DNA from 3 places in the Sporosarcina sp. resist genome. Region 2 is predicted to be linked to each of the others. Evidence: predicted binding sites of a transcription regulator. Region 2 holds the regulator's gene; each other region holds the start of a gene.

The links. The regulator LexA, encoded in region 2, represses DNA repair genes until DNA is damaged. The targets are predictions, from matches to a motif close to CGAACATATGTTCG.
Region 1: H7992_RS21575 (YhjD family protein) is a predicted target of LexA. The motif match lies at 1,903-1,916, and genes of this name have one in related genera.
Region 3: parE (DNA topoisomerase IV subunit B) is a predicted target of LexA. The motif match lies at 3,736-3,749, and genes of this name have one in related genera.

The regions. Positions count from the first base shown of each region.
Region 1 covers NZ_CP060287.1:4,518,767-4,524,057, forward strand. The annotation lists gene H7992_RS21560 (hypothetical protein) at 273-458, opposite strand; gene H7992_RS21565 (YolD-like family protein) at 570-908, opposite strand; gene H7992_RS21570 (YolD-like family protein) at 910-1,176, opposite strand; gene H7992_RS21575 (YhjD family protein) at 1,267-1,653, opposite strand; gene H7992_RS21580 (hypothetical protein) at 2,004-2,267, opposite strand; gene H7992_RS21585 (AbrB/MazE/SpoVT family DNA-binding domain-containing protein) at 2,467-2,757, opposite strand; gene H7992_RS21590 (spore coat protein D) at 3,020-3,289, opposite strand; gene H7992_RS21595 (polysaccharide deacetylase family protein) at 3,534-4,271, opposite strand; gene H7992_RS21600 (N-acetylmuramoyl-L-alanine amidase) at 4,562-5,291, opposite strand, start outside.
Region 2 covers NZ_CP060287.1:3,420,407-3,425,905, reverse strand. The annotation lists gene H7992_RS16800 (alpha/beta fold hydrolase) at 1-58, shown strand, start outside; gene miaA (tRNA (adenosine(37)-N6)-dimethylallyltransferase MiaA) at 42-989, shown strand; gene hfq (RNA chaperone Hfq) at 1,035-1,262, shown strand; gene H7992_RS16785 (trimeric intracellular cation channel family protein) at 1,429-2,028, opposite strand; gene H7992_RS16780 (methionine gamma-lyase family protein) at 2,174-3,436, shown strand; gene lexA (transcriptional repressor LexA) at 3,766-4,386, opposite strand; gene H7992_RS16770 (cell division suppressor protein YneA) at 4,588-4,899, shown strand; gene H7992_RS16765 (YneB family resolvase-like protein) at 4,896-5,499, shown strand, end outside.
Region 3 covers NZ_CP060287.1:2,619,019-2,624,517, reverse strand. The annotation lists gene parC (DNA topoisomerase IV subunit A) at 1-1,748, opposite strand, end outside; gene parE (DNA topoisomerase IV subunit B) at 1,745-3,721, opposite strand; gene plsY (glycerol-3-phosphate 1-O-acyltransferase PlsY) at 4,022-4,624, shown strand; gene H7992_RS12745 (HesB/YadR/YfhF family protein) at 4,662-4,955, shown strand; gene H7992_RS12740 (hypothetical protein) at 5,066-5,368, opposite strand; gene H7992_RS12735 (acyl-CoA thioesterase) at 5,368-5,499, opposite strand, start outside.

The DNA.
Region 1 (5,291 bases), 1.1 Mb from region 2:
CATCATCTGCTATACTATTTCTACTAATTGGGCGTACCGCGCATGAATTTTTAAAGACATGAAAACGCGATAACAACAGTATTCATTTAATTAACCCGCGACATCATAACGTTTAAGCTATATTGTAGGAAGTCGTATGAAATCGCGTGATTGGGGGACTATGCTGGGGGGCATTTGGGGGAACTAATAAAACGTGGGCAGGCGCACGACTCACAACATTAAAACAGCCACCTTCTCAATCGAGTTGGTGGCTGTTCCTATTGTCTCTTAAATTATATGCATAAGTGCTGTTCAAATTTTTCTTTAGATTTACACGCTGAACAATAAACATTTATTTGTACCAAGTCATTGAAATTAACATCTACCAATTCGAGCATACCATCAACGCAATGGAAACAAGGAATGGTTTTAATCGTTTCTTTTAAATACTCGATTAGTTCTTCACGAGAAAAATCCATGATACCCCCTCCTATTATCCTAATTCTATAAAGAGTCAAGAAGTCCTTTTATAGTATGACAATTAATGACAAACAAATAGCCCTCCCGAGACAGGAAAGGACTTCTATGCGTTATTCCTCACATCGAACTCCGATTATATCTTTAACTAATATGCGATCCTTTCCAAAAGGGCCATAGATTGTAATACACATTGAATCCACATCGATTTCTTTCATTACTCCGCTGTGTAAAATGATTTCGCCATTCCCCCATGACTTTACAAATGTTAGACATTTCCTTTTATAAGCCACTTCCATCTCCTCTTTTATAGCCTCTAAATCAAAATCGTTTAGTTCTGGACGTTCTTCGTTATTATCTTCTTTCAACCATTTTCTAAGCTCTACAAGATGTTCTGACAGCATCATAGTTGTCCATTTCTTTGCTCCTCTATCCCGAATGTTTTCTAACATCTCATTTCACGCTCACAATATTATTCATGTTGATTTTTATGTCTTCGTATCCTATTTGCATCGTAAGAACACCTTTCTGACCGTCGGCATCCTTGACTATACCTACAAACTTTTCATGTTGCTTACGCTGATATGTAGTGATTTCAACTTCATTTTTAAATTCTAATGCGTCGCTTATTTTCTCGCCAATTTCAAGAAAATCATATTCGGTTAGTTTTGGACCTGCTACGCTTTTCTTTGTATCTTTCGGTTTTGGAATTGCCGCCATTTTCATCATCCTTTCTGTACCAGTCTCTTAATTCCGCTCGATGCTCTCGAAACATCAGCGATATGGCCAACTTTTCAGCGCTCTGATCAATCATGTTGTAGTAGCTCCCCTTATGCCCTGATTTTCTACCATTGCGAAGTACTCATTTATCAATTCTTCAGTCCTGTTGCGCAGCCGTATGTTCATGTAGCGTCTTATGTCTTCGTAGCCATTATGGATAAATGCATATTCGGTGAACGAACCGTCTTTCCCCTTTTTAATCAACTTCAAATTTCTGTTTCTTGCATAAGTATTTGTATCTTTCAATTCTCCTCGTACAGTCTTTAATGTATTTTCAACGATATTGATATAAGGTCCTTTTAATTTGAATGAACTTGTTTCAATCACTTCTCGGTCTCTCTCCAAGATACTTATAATTATTGGTAGGTAAATCATGTTCTCGAAATACGGCAATGCCTCGGACGGTATTAACGACATTAGATCACCCTACTTTCTTTCGCGATTAAGGGATAAAGTGCGAGAATGTTATCAATCGTAAAAGTCCGATTGGATTTACGTAGAAAACAGTATGCACGGAATGACACCTCGCCCACCTGTAGTACGTTGATCCGCCTCTTGCTGACCGTTCCATCCTTCGCCGTGTACATCATATCTAAGGACTCGTTATACTCAACTGACTTGGTTAATTGATTACGCACACTCGTTCCCTCCTTGATCCCAGTATAGAGAATGAACGTTCGTATTGCAAGAAAATAAAAAAGCATCCATTACAAGATGCTTTCAAACGATGTAAATTTATGATTTCCTGAACAAAAAAAGAAGTCCTGTCAGTTTAAATATTTTGCAAGGACACAATCTACAATAGATTTTTTAATCAGCATAAGTACAATACCAGTCCCCTTTAGCAGCATAGTACTTTCTGTTTCACCGTCAATTTCAAATTGCATTCCACCAAACAGTTTTTTGGAAGTATACTCAAATACTTCACGGCGTTGCCACTTATAGAATGTCATTAAAGATGTTGCAGAAACATAACCGTATTCATCAATAGTGTACTGCAATAGTTCAACTTCCAGTTCTTTAATGTCCATATATATTAAACCCTTTCCAGTTCTGAAGATGTACGGTAATCTCATGTATAACTGGCGCAATCCTATACAATTAATAATAATGTAACAAGTAAACGCTTGTAAATCCAGTTGTAGATTATGGAATTAAATATTAAACAGTTCTGCAAGGACCACATATACTAGGTTTTTATGTATAAATAAAAAACGACCTACCCACAATTTAACTGTGAAATAGGTCGCTTTTTCTCTGACTTTTTATCTGTTCTACTAATAATTCTGCACCCTTAGGACTTAATATAATGCCACCTTGATATTCAATATTATCTGGGAGAATATCGCCTGTAACTAGACAGGCTCGATTCGGAGAATACTTGTGAAGAATGATGAGATCATCTTCAACAAAGATTTCAATAGGAGTACCGACATCGATTTTCATGGTTTTTCGCAGTTCTTTTGGGATTACCAATCTTCCGAGGTTGTCTAACTTTCTTGTAATACCAACACTTTTCATTTGTCTCCCTCCAATTTAAATAACACATCAAGGCATTATTACCTTTTATACATAAAACTTCCATATACTACATAGTTTACAGTTAGAATACTCATATTACAAGTGAATTGAAAAGGCAATTATTTTTTTCTTGTTTAAATTGTTCGAGATACGTGCACAATACATATACAACAGATGACTGTTTGTTGGTAAACAAAAAAGCGGCCCTTTCACAAACTAATCTGTGGAGGAGCCGCTTTTACTTTCTGTTCACTCTAACCTTTCACCAGCCGCGACGTCTCTCACCGCATGGATTCCCTTGAATTGTTTGCCCCATCACATTCTGTGTTGTTTCTGTGAAATAGTGGCGTGGAATTTCAACTGTATGCACCCGATTAACATTGACAATCGGATGGATAAAAGGAACTTCACGCGGTACAAATCTATCGTGACAACGATACTGCGTCGGACATACTATTGGTTGTACTTGATTACCACCACAATTACCATGTTGCATCTGATTACCCTGTTGCCAATTACCTTGTTGCATCATACTATCTCCTCCTCCTTCTAGTAGATGTGAAAAGGAGGTGGACAAACGGGCGTTAGACTATACTTTCTACTAATTAATCGTTTCATAAATACGGTTTCATGGTTCTTAAAACTTATAAGATACTCAAATAAAATATGACCTTTCCTTAGTAGAATTCGTGATATTTTTAATTCCCATTGCTCACCTAAGATGTTCTTAAATCCTAATTATAATTAAGTTTGAATTGAATATGGCACAAAGCAAATTAGTGGGATACATTTATATTTTTTCTCTTAATGATTTCTGAGACGGTTACAAATTCGTATCCCTGTTTTTGGAGTTCAGGTAAAATTTCTAAAAGCGCTTTAACAGTTTGTGTTCGATTGCCACCTGCATCATGAAATAATATAACATCACCTGGTTTTGTACCCTTCAGTACTTTATTCACTATTTTTTTGACTCCAGGTCTTTTCCAATCCCTAGTATCCTGGTGCCAAGACCACAATACCACTTTATAACCATTTTCAACTGCGATATTTACCAAGCTCTCATCATAACTTCCACCTACCGGACGAAATAGCACCGGATAAGTACCGGTAATACCGTGAATGACATCATTAGTCTTTATTAACTCTCGTTCTAATTCTTTGGCTGTGTATTTGTAAGAATGAGTAAACGTATGATTCGCAATTTCATGGCCTTCGTCATTTTCTCTCAGTATAAGAGTCGGATATTTTTCAGCATGTTCTCCTAAAACAAAAAATGTGGCTTTAGCATCGAAAGTTGCCAAAATGTCTAAAATCTGCGCTGTGTAAATCGGGTGTGGTCCATCGTCAAATGTTAGGGCAATAACTTTTTCTTCTGTTTGTACGTCCCAAGTAATAAGATCTCTGTCTTCATAATATTGTCTTCCTTTATCAGTAGCAGAAGCGTGAAAATTAACATATAAAGTTGAAATACTCAAAACAAAGACTATGAGAGCAATTAACCCTGTTTGCTTCACTTCATTCCTCCTTAGACCTTATTTTTGTATATTACTTCACCTTAATATTTGTCAAATGCAATGATTTATACTTATGTAGAATTTCCATTTTTTTAAAAAAATTTCTACTAACAAAAAAAGCGACCTACCCAGAATCTGTGGACGGGTCGATTTACACTTTAAGTGCAACATGGCCATTACTAGAACGCTGTCACATCAACGTTTAGGAAATGGCCAAGAGCATCTTATATAATTCTTATTGGTCCTAAATCAAAATCCCAAGCACTTGGGAATCTGTGACTTGGGCGCTTTTACTTATTTACCGTAACAGTATACTTAACGGCTAATCCCAGCACATCCGCATCTGTGAGCGTATTATTCCCAAGCTTGTCAGTCCATGATGCATGAGCACCCGATTTAACAGCAGCGGCTACGATGATTTGACGATGTGCTCTGCTTACCAAAGATGTTTCTGTTTCCTTTTTTAACGCCGGGCTTGAAAATTTCAATTCCTCATCCTCCTTTGGTGGTACAGGTGTCCCCGCTACTTTTAATTTCAACTTGAAGTACACAGCTAGACCATCCGCAATAGCCTCACCTTGCGCTTTCAGTTTTGCATCACTTCTTAATGCGCCGATGTCTGTTGTCGAGTCCATGAAGCCACCTTCTGTTAAGATAGCGGGCATGCTTGATTCTCTCAACATGTGAAGGTTATCGGTTTTTACTCCTCTATTACGTAGACCCATTGCAAATACAATGCGCGGCTGAATAATTGCCGCGATATCTTTCGATGCTTTACTTGCAGTAATTTCCTGTACAAGTGTTTCGACACCGCCGTGACTACCCCACTTACCATCGAAAGCATTGTGGTGAATAGAAACGAGCGCATCAGCTTTCCATGCGTTTGCCTTATTGGTACGCGTTGTAAGGGATACATCTGTGTTTCCGGTCGAGTCATCCAGTCTGAGGATCTGTACGTCCTGGTATTTGTTCAGTTTAGCTGCACAAGCCAATAACACTTTGTTATTGAGTGACCATTCC
Region 2 (5,499 bases):
TCAACACGTATTCAAAACCGTTTATGACTGGATTGAAAAAAATGAGCAAATATCCTGAAGTAATCGCAATCGTCGGACCAACAGCATCTGGAAAGACGTCGTTAAGTATTGAACTTGCCAAAATAATTGGCGGGGAAGTCATTAATGGTGATGCGATGCAAGTATACAAAGGGCTTGATATCGGGACAGCCAAAATCACAGAAGAAGAGATGAATGGCATCCCGCATCATTTATTCGATGTAAAAGAACCGAATGAACCTTTTTCTGTTGCAGAGTACCAAACGGATGTACGAAAGTGGATAAAAGATATACAGGGCCGTGGAAAAACTCCAATCATCGTAGGGGGTACCGGATTATACATTCAATCCGTACTGTTCGATTTCCGTTTTACAGAAGAAGCGGCGGATCTAGAAGTAAGGAAACGCTTGGAGCACGAACTTGCTGAAAAAGGGGCCGCATATCTGTATGAAAAACTGGTTGAGCTTGACCCGGTGAGTGCTGAAAAAATTCACCCGAATAATCATCGCCGGCTTGTTCGAGCGCTTGAAATCATTGAAGTTACAGGTAAAACAAAGGAAGATCATGAAGACGACGCAGGACACGCATCTCTTTATGACCATCTCATTGTTGGTCTTGAAATGGACCGGGATGTGCTCTATGAACGGATTGGTCTCCGTGTCGACATAATGATGGAGAAAGGTCTTCTAGAGGAGGCTAATCGATTATGGGATGAAGAAATTCGTGGCGTACAATCTGTACAAGCGATTGGCTATAAAGAACTTCATCAATATATCGAAGAGAAGTTGTTACTAGACGACGCTGTTGAATTAATTAAAAAAAATACGCGTAACTACGCAAAACGGCAAATGACCTATTTCCGCAACAAACTGGCCATCAGCTGGGTCGATGCAGAATTGGGAACTACTGAAATTGTAAATAGAATTTTGGCAATCTTGAAGGGTTTCGATAATCCGGGTCGAATAAAGTAAGTGGAGCACTAGAAATATAGCTATGACAACTGGAGGATTCGGCGTATGAAACAGGTTAACATGCAAGAAACGTTTTTAAACTCGTTACGAAAGAATAATACATTTGTAACGGTATTCTTACTGAATGGATTTCAATTGAAAGGACTTATTAAATCGTATGACAATTATACCGTCTTGCTTGAGTCGGACGGCAAGCAACAACTAATTTATAAACATGCGATCTCCACATATGTCCCAACGAAACCGGTAATTTTAAAAGACGAAACGGAATAACCAAAAGCGGAAGCGCCTGTTCAGAGGCGGCAGACATAAGACGTGCCGACGAAGCGGCGTTCTTTGCCGCATAGTTGGACCGACTTATGACCGAGCCTCTAGGCGCTGAAGTCTAGACGTAACCAAAAGCGGAACAGGGAGTAAAATCCCCGTTCCGCTTTTGGTTTTAATGAATTTTTCCATTTGGCAATTTCCATTGGAAAACAAGCGAGAAAATACGTAGACCGGCTGTCATCACAAGTAACGCATAAAGTGCCAGATCACTCTTAAATAGCCCGAGGCCGACTATAAGACCGGCGAGTGCAGCCCACACTGCGTAGATGTCCCGTTTGAAGACGAGTGGCTTCCTTCCTGCGAGCAAGTCACGGATGACACCACCACCTGCTCCCGTTAGAACTGCTGCAACCATAACTGCATAAATTGACATGTTCAGTGATATGGCAAGCATGGCGCCTTGAATGGCGAATGCAGCCAATCCGATTGCATCAAAGTAATTACCCCATCTATTCCAATGTGAAAGAAGATACCTAGAAAAAAAGAAAATAATGGTTATCAAAATACTTGCTACAAAAAATAAGAATTGCTGATCCCATAATACAGAGACAGGCACACCTATTAAAACATTACGAACTGCACCACCGCCAAAAGCAGTGACCATACCCAATATATAAACGCCAAAAATATCATATTCCTCTTCCATCGCAACAATTGCGCCCGAGATAGCGAATGCTGCCGTACCGATAAAACTAAAAACATCCCAAGCCACTTCATTTCCTCCATTCAATATACCCTTAAGAATTCTAACAGATAACAATTAATAATCAATGACGAAAACCTTGTAAACGTTGACCTCTACGGACAGACTGATAAGATAATGAAGTGACTATTTAATGAAATGAGGAATACCAATTATGTTTACAAAACAAGACGACCTTTTATTTGAGAATGCGGAAGCGATCGAAGAGAAACTTGCACCATTTTTCAAAGGTATCGAAAAAACTGCCTTTTACAATCAACGGAAAGTACTCGCTGCGTTCCGTAAAAATACGGTGAGCGATTTTCACCTGACTGGTTCAACAGGTTACGGCTATGATGACGCGGGCCGAGATGTATTGGAACAAGTATACGCTGACGTTTTTGGAGCAGAAGATTGCCTAGTACGCAATCAAATTATATCTGGAACACATGCTATTTCAATCAGTCTTTTCGGAATCCTGCGACCAGGTGATGAGCTCCTTTATATTACAGGGAAACCTTATGATACATTGGACTCCATTGTTTCTGGAAAAGGGAAAGACACGGGTTCACTGCGTGATTATGGCATCACCTATAAACATATCGATTTGAATGAAGATGGTACAGTCGATTTTGAAGAAGTCGCTAAAAACATTCACAGTAAGACGAAAATGATTGGTATCCAGCGGTCAAAAGGCTATTCAGACCGTCCATCTTTCATGGTGGATGAAATTGGTGAAATGGTTCGTAAAGTGAAGGCCATCAATCCTGACCTCGTTGTGTTTGTCGACAACTGTTATGGCGAATTTGTCGAGGAACACGAGCCGATTCAAGTCGGTGTTGACTTAATGGCAGGTTCACTGATCAAAAATCCAGGTGGAGGTCTCGCAAGAACGGGTGGTTATATCGCTGGGCGTGCAGACCTCGTTGAAAAGTGTGCATACCGGATGACTTCACCAGGTCTAGGGGCAGAAGCCGGGGCATCGCTGGATACGCTGCGGGAAATGTACCAAGGATTTTTCCTAGCGCCACATGTTGTCAGTCAAGCCGTAAAAGGAGCGCTTTTCACCGCAGCACTTCTAGAAAGTTTCGGACTCAACACATCGCCGCATTACACAGAAAAAAGAACCGATCTAATTCAGTCGGTATCCTTTGAAAATGCCGATCAAATGATTGCGTTCTGTCGGTCAATTCAAGAAAACTCGCCTATCAATGCGCACTACGCCCCTGAGCCGTCGTATATGCCCGGCTACACCGACGATGTCATCATGGCGGCAGGGACATTCATCCAAGGCTCCAGCATCGAACTGACGGCAGACGGCCCCATCAGACCGCCCTATACGGCGTATGTCCAAGGTGGCTTGACGTACGAGCATGTAAAAGTAGCTGTGTTGTCCTCAATCGGTAAACTAGTTAAGGAAAACTTAATCGGGAATTAAATGTAACGAACTGTCACGGCAATCAGCGAAACTGTGAGGGCAAAGCGGAAAACTGTAATGGCAACGCCGAACTGTCATGGCAATCAGTGAAACTGTGAGGGCAAAGCGGAAAACTGTAATGGCAACGCCGAACTGTCATGGCAATCAGTGAAACTGTGAGGGCAAAGCGGAAAACTGTAATGGCAACGCCGAACTGTAATGCCAATCAGTGAAACTGTGAGGGCAAGGCGGAAAACTGTAATGGCAACGCCGAACTGTCACGTCAACGCTACAAATAAAAAGGGCTGTTTCCTTCAATCGAAGGAAACAGCCTTTTTTCATATTTGGAATTAATGAATCATACGATAAACGCCAACTACCTTACCTAGAATTGATACGTTATCAAGGATGATTGGATCCATTGAAGCATTCTCAGGTTGCAGACGGAAATAATCTTTTTCTTTAAAGAAACGTTTCACTGTAGCTTCATCGTATTCGGTCATTGCCACGACAATCTCGCCGTTATTTGCTGTCTGTTGTTGTTTAACGACAACATAGTCGCCATTCAAAATTCCGGCCTCAATCATACTGTTACCAACTATTTCAAGCATGAACAGATTGTCTTCCGATGTACCAAAAGATTCAGGTAGTGGGAAGTACTCTTCGATATTTTCAATAGCTGTAATTGGAAGACCAGCCGTAACTTTACCGACAAGAGGTACGTGAAGAACGCCGGGTTTCAACGTTTCTAAGCCTTCTGGATCGAGTACTTCAATTGCTCTCGGTTTTGTCGGGTCTCTTCTAATGAAACCTTTGCTTTCCAATCGCGCTAAATGCCCGTGAACAGTCGAACTTGATGCCAAACCGACAGCCTCGCCAATTTCTCTCACGGATGGTGGATAACCTTTTTTCTTCACTTCAGATTTAATGAAAGACAAAATATCTTCCTGCCTTTTTGAAATTTTTTGCATCCTATTCACCTCTCACCTTATATTCTGCTAATTTCCGAAAGTCGTAAAATAAATTCCCGACAATCTAGTCTTTTCGATAGATTCATTATATCAGTCTCTTGTATAAATGGCAAACACAGGTTCGAATAAGTGTTGACAAACTCATTTTCCTTTTCTATAATGAGAACAAGTATTCCGAACAAGTATTCGTAAGGGGGAGTAATGATGACTTTTATTAAAAGAAATAGCTATGTTGTACTTATTATCGTTTTATGTATGGTTTTTGCAATTATAGGTGTAAGTAAATACGAGAAGGAACAAATGGTCACGAAAATAACAATTACTGAAGGGGATACGCTTTGGGGTCTCGCTTATCTTCACTCGGATAATATGTCTACAGATAAATGGATCAAAGAAGTGATAAAATTGAATGACCTATCATCTGCTACAATAAAAAGAGGCGAGGATCTACTTTTGCCTGCTGTACGGACTGTGGGGGAAAACAATACACAACTGGCGGGTGTTAATCGATGACAGGGCACTATAAAAGATGTGTCATCTATTGCCGGGTGAGCACTGAGAAAGAAACGCAGGAAATGTCACTGGTGAGGCAAGAAGAGGAGCTTGTGGACTTGGCAACTGAACTCGGTCTCGAACATGTCGCGACATTTATGGATAAGCATAGCGGTTTTGACATTGACCGTGAGGGGCTTCTAAGTCTGCTGGATTACATCCGTGACGAGGAAGTCGATGCAATCCTAATCCAAGACGAAACAAGACTTGGACGTGGAAATGCAAGGATGGCAGTTTTACATCTATTGGCAAAAACGGACACGGCGATTTATTCACATAATGATAGCGGACCTATAGCACTCAATGAAATGGATACAATGTTACTTGAGATTTTAGCTATCGTCGAAGAGTACCAGCGCAAACTACATAACGCCAAAATCAAAAGGGGCATGAAACGCGCAGTAAGGGAGGGCTATCGACCCGAGCGTAACTTGAAAAATAGGGGTAACGTGGACGGTCGTGAACGGATTGAAGTGCCGATAGCTGAAATCGTTTCATTGAGGGACAAAGGACTAACCTATGAAGAAATTACTGGTGTCTTGAAAGGACTCGGGCATGATA
Region 3 (5,499 bases), 800 kb from region 2:
ATACTTGAGATATGTTGCCCAAGATCTTTCCATCTAATATCTGGCAACTCATGAATAGGCTGATAGAGATAGTTCCCTGCAGAAGTGAACAGCAAGAGATGATGCTGCGTGTTCATTGGCGCTTCTAATAGCGTATAATCGGATTCCTTCATTTCCTGTCCCGTGCCGTTTGAAGCGCTGTAAGAGCGGACGCTAGTGCGTTTCACATAGCCGTCTTTTGTGACGGATACAATAACTTCTTCACTTGGAACAAGGATATCAAGATCGACTTTAATTTCTTCGATTTTTTCCTCGATAACAGAGCGTCTTGGTTCTGCAAATTGTTTACGGATGTCAAGGAGCTCTTTTTTGATGACTGCAGAAAGTTTTTTATCACTTTTCAAAATTGCATCAAGCTGTTCAATCAGTTTTCGGAGTTCAGCATCTTCCTGCTGAAGTTCAGTAATATCCGTGTTCGTCAGTCTATAAAGCTGTAGCGAAACGATTGCTTCAGCTTGTATTTCGGAGAATTCGAATTTCGAGATGATATTATTTTTAGCATCACGTTTGTCTTTTGATGCGCGAATCGCTTTGATTACTTCATCCAAAATCGATAAAGCTTTCATAAGCCCTTCGACGATATGGAGTCGGTCTTGCGCTTTTTGGATATCATATTGGGATCTACGTGTGACAACTTCTTTTTGATGGCCAATATAGGCATCAAGCAACATCGGCAGTGACATTAATTTCGGTCTGCGCCCAGAGATGGCAATCATGTTGAAGTTATACGTCACTTGCAGGTCTGTATTTTTAAGAAGATATTGCAAGATCGCATTTCCGTCGACGTCTTTTTTTAGCTCTATGACAACACGGAGGCCAGTCCGGTCCGATTCGTCCCTGACATCTGCGATACCATCTAGTTTTCGATCATGACGAAGCTCATCCATCTTCCTCACCATATTTGCCTTGTTAACGTCATATGGGATTTCCGTCACAACGATTTGCGATTTACCGCCTTTTAAGGGTTCGATGAACGACTTCGATCTGATGATAAAGCGTCCTTTTCCGGTCTCGTAGGCTGTTTTAATACCGTTTGTTCCTTGGATAGTACCGCCAGTTGGAAAATCAGGTCCTTTGATAACTGTCATCAATTCATCGACCGTAACATCCGGTTTGTCCATCCGCATAAGGACCGCATCAAGTACTTCATGAAGCGCATGTGGCGGGATATCCGTCGCATATCCTGCAGAAATACCTGTTGAACCGTTGACGAGCAAGTTTGGATATCTTGCGGGTAAAACAGTTGGTTCAGGTTCAGTATCATCGAAGTTTGGTATGAAATCGACAGTATTTTTACCCAGGTCACGTAGCATTTGCCCTGCTATTGTGGAAAGGCGTGCTTCTGTATACCGCATTGCAGCAGCCGAATCTCCATCGACTGAACCGTTATTTCCTTGCATTTCCACTAACATATGACGCAGTTTCCAATCTTGGCTCATCCGTACCATTGCTTCGTAGACGGATGTGTCACCGTGTGGATGATAGTTCCCGATGACATTCCCGACTGTTTTTGCGGATTTCCGGAATGCTTTCTCATGTGTATTACCTTCGTGGAACATCGCATACAAAATACGCCGCTGAACGGGTTTTAAGCCATCGCGTGCGTCAGGCAATGCCCGGTCCTGGATGATGTACTTACTATATCGTCCAAACCGGTCACCGATCACTTCTTCCAGGGGAAGGTCTTGGTAGCTTTCTGATGGTGTCATTCAAAATCCCCCTCAACGTGCAAAAATTCGTTGTCTAAAATATTGTGCTCTTCCTGTGTACCGAAATCGACGTTCTCTTCAATCCAGCGTCGTCTTGGCTCTACTTTATCGCCCATTAGTGTCGTTACTCGACGTTCAACTGTAGCGCTGTCTTCAATCGTTACACGGATCAATGTACGTGTTTCAGGATCCATAGTCGTTTCCCATAACTGATCGGCATTCATTTCCCCAAGACCTTTGTAGCGTTGGAGCATATATCCTTTGCCGACTTTCTCTATCGCTTTATTAAGTTCTGTGCCTTCAGTCCATGCATATGCAAATTTTTCGCTCTTCCCTGTCCCTTTGAAAACTTTGTAAAGAGGAGGCAATGCAATATATACTTTTCCTGCTTCAATTAGCGGTTTCATGTAACGGTAGAAGAACGTCAACAACAGCACTTGAATATGTGCACCGTCCGTATCCGCATCCGTCATTATGATTACTTTATCATAAGCGATGTCTGCAACTTGGAAGTCTGATCCTACGCCGCCCCCGATTGCATGGATAATCATATTGATTTCTTCGTTTTTCATGATATCCTCGAGTTTTGCTTTTTCAGTATTAAGTACTTTCCCTCGTAATGGAAGGATTGCCTGGAATACACGGTCCCGTCCTTGTTTTGCAGAGCCGCCGGCAGAGTCACCTTCGACCAGGTAGAGTTCGTTTTTCGCAGCATTCCTGGATTGCGCAGGTGTTAATTTACCCGATAGTAGTGTATCTGATCTTTTTCTCTTTTTACCTGAACGCGCATCTTCGCGCGCTTTTCGCGCCGCCTCACGTGCTTGATGCGCCCGAATTGCTTTACGTACGAGGGACGCACTTAAATCTGCATTCTCTTCAAGGAAATACAGAAGTTTTTGCGAAACGATTGAATCGGTTACGCCTCTTGCTTCACTTGTCCCGAGTTTGCCTTTCGTCTGTCCCTCAAACTGCAAAATTTCTTCCGGTATACGGACTGATACGATTGCCGCAATACCTTCACGGATATCCGCACCTTCAAGGTTTTTGTCTTTTTCTTTTAATAAACCCGCTTTTCTTGCATATTCATTAAATACACGTGTCATACCGGTTTTGGCACCGGTTTCATGTGTTCCACCGTCTTTTGTTCGAACGTTATTCACAAATGATAAAATCGTTTCTGAGTAACCATCACTAAATTGGAACGCAAATTCGACCTCTATGCCTTCTGATTCGCCTTCCAAGTAAGCTACCTCATGCAAAACGTCCTTCTCTTCATTCAGATAAGAGATGAAAGCTTCAATGCCAGTTTCGTATTGAAAGATTTCATGCTTGTCCGTTCCTTCTTCTTTTAGCTCGATTTTCAAGCCTTTTAACAGGAATGCAGACTCCCGTAAGCGTTCACTAATCGTTTCATAATGATATTTTAACGTAGAGAAGATCGTCGCATCCGGTTTGAAATGAATGAGCGTCCCTTTTTCACGTGTTGTTCCAATTTGTTCAAGTGTAGTGGCTGGCTTACCACCTTTTTCGAAGCGTTGACAGAACTTTTTGCCGTCACGAAAAATCGTGACTTCGAGTTTTTCTGACAATGCGTTTACGACTGATGCGCCAACGCCATGAAGTCCACCGCTTGTTTTGTATCCGCCTTGTCCGAACTTGCCGCCTGCGTGGAGAACGGTCAGGATTACCTCTGTCGTTGGTTTACCCGACTGGTGAATTCCTGTTGGCATCCCCCGCCCGTAGTCCCGCACACTGACGCTTCCGTCTTTATGAAGTGTAACGTCTACCTCATTACCAAATCCCGCTAGCGCCTCATCTACCGCATTATCTACAATCTCATAGACAAGGTGGTGAAGTCCACGGGAATCAGTTGACCCAATGTACATACCTGGTCTTTTTCGTACTGCATCGAGGCCTTCAAGTATTTGTATCGAATCATCATCATACGTATAATTATCTACGTTTTTCGTCAAAGTGCAACCTCCATCAAACAAATGTTCTCTATTATATAATCGTACTGCTTCCTTTAAAGCTTGTCAAATCAACGTTTTCGGAAGCTTGCTCAATTAATTGTATAGAAGATAGACTTTTATTGCAACGAAGACAGGAAATTGTTCGTCTCTCAAATCAGCTGTTAGGGGTACAAAAATCAGAAATCAGGCTATAACTGCTTAACTTGGTTCGCTCATTCTTCACATGAAGCCCATTGTCGCAACTTCACGGTTCTGCTAAACTAGGTCTATACATAGACAAACTAAAAAAGGAGTACGTCAATGGAACTTATCATACTTTTACTACTTGCTTATTTAATTGGCTCAATTCCTTCTGCACTCTGGGTTGGGAAACTTTTTTACAAGACCGACATCCGACAACATGGTAGCGGCAACCTAGGTGGTACGAATACCTTCCGTGTACTCGGCAAAACAGCGGGACTTACCGTAACTATTCTGGATATTTTAAAAGGTACTGCAGCTGCATTATTGCCGCTCTTGCCTATTTTCGACAGTGTTAGCGTCCACCCTCTTATTCCAGGACTTCTTGCAGTCGTCGGACATATGTATCCCGTCTTCGCCCATTTCAAAGGTGGCAAAGCTGTAGCGACATCCGGCGGTGTGTTGCTTGCCTATGAATGGCCTGTTTTCATCATTGTGCTCGCAACATTTTTCATCGCTTTAAAAGTAACGAAAATGGTGAGCTTATCATCAATGATCGTATCTGTCGTTGGATTTGTATACAGTATCTATTTTTACCTCCGAACAGGCGATATTTATTTGATGGTGATGATTGGTCTTTTCGGTGCCTTTATCTTCTATCGTCACCGGGAGAATATCGGTCGGATCAAAGCAGGAACCGAGCCAAAAGTGAAGTGGTTATAATACAATGGATGTAGCAACGGAAAGGCTGGTGTTTCCAATGAAGATTATTTTGTCGAAAGAAGCGCTTTTGTGGTTTAAAGAGGAGATGGAAGCTGAACCTGGTGATGCTATCCGCTTTTTTGCAAGATACGGTGGATCCAGTTCGATTCAGGCAGGCTTTTCACTTGGTGTAACGAAAGAGCAACCGGATGAAGTAGCCATTGAAACAGAGCATAATAGTGTTCGTTATTATATCGAAAGCCGAGACAAATGGTATTTCCTTGGTCATGACCTACATGTCAATGTGGATCCTAAACTGCATGAACTTATTTATTCATACGAAAAAGCGTGATGGCCATATGCCTCACGCTTTTCTTCATTTATTTATGAGTAGGTAAGGCTTTGCTGACAATAGACAATTATTAACTCCAAAAAACTTGAAACTGTTATACTACACACTCATTAAAGTAGATTGAACCGTTTTAATTGATTATGGAGTCCTTCTTTAAGTAAAATGTCTCGTTCGTGTTTACCAAACAAATCAAAATGAGGATAATCTTCCCTCATATCGATCCACTCCCGCTTCAATCCATATTGCTTGCCCCATTCAACAAGTTTGCTGATATCTGCGCAACCTGCTTTGGTTACTGTATTGTATCCTGGAAAGCGTTCATCAAGCCAGTAATGAGTTAAAAATGCCATTTCCCCTTCACTAACTGCTTTTTTCCAAGCTCGCAGTTCTACACGCTGTATCCCAAATGCCATTAGTCTTTACATCGCTTCACTTCTGTATATTTAGCATCCCAATCTGGCGCGATTTTCTTTAGGGAAACGGGACGAAATGAGCCTTTTCTCACGACGACATGTTCCGATTTTGCTGTTGCTGAAATTGTGCC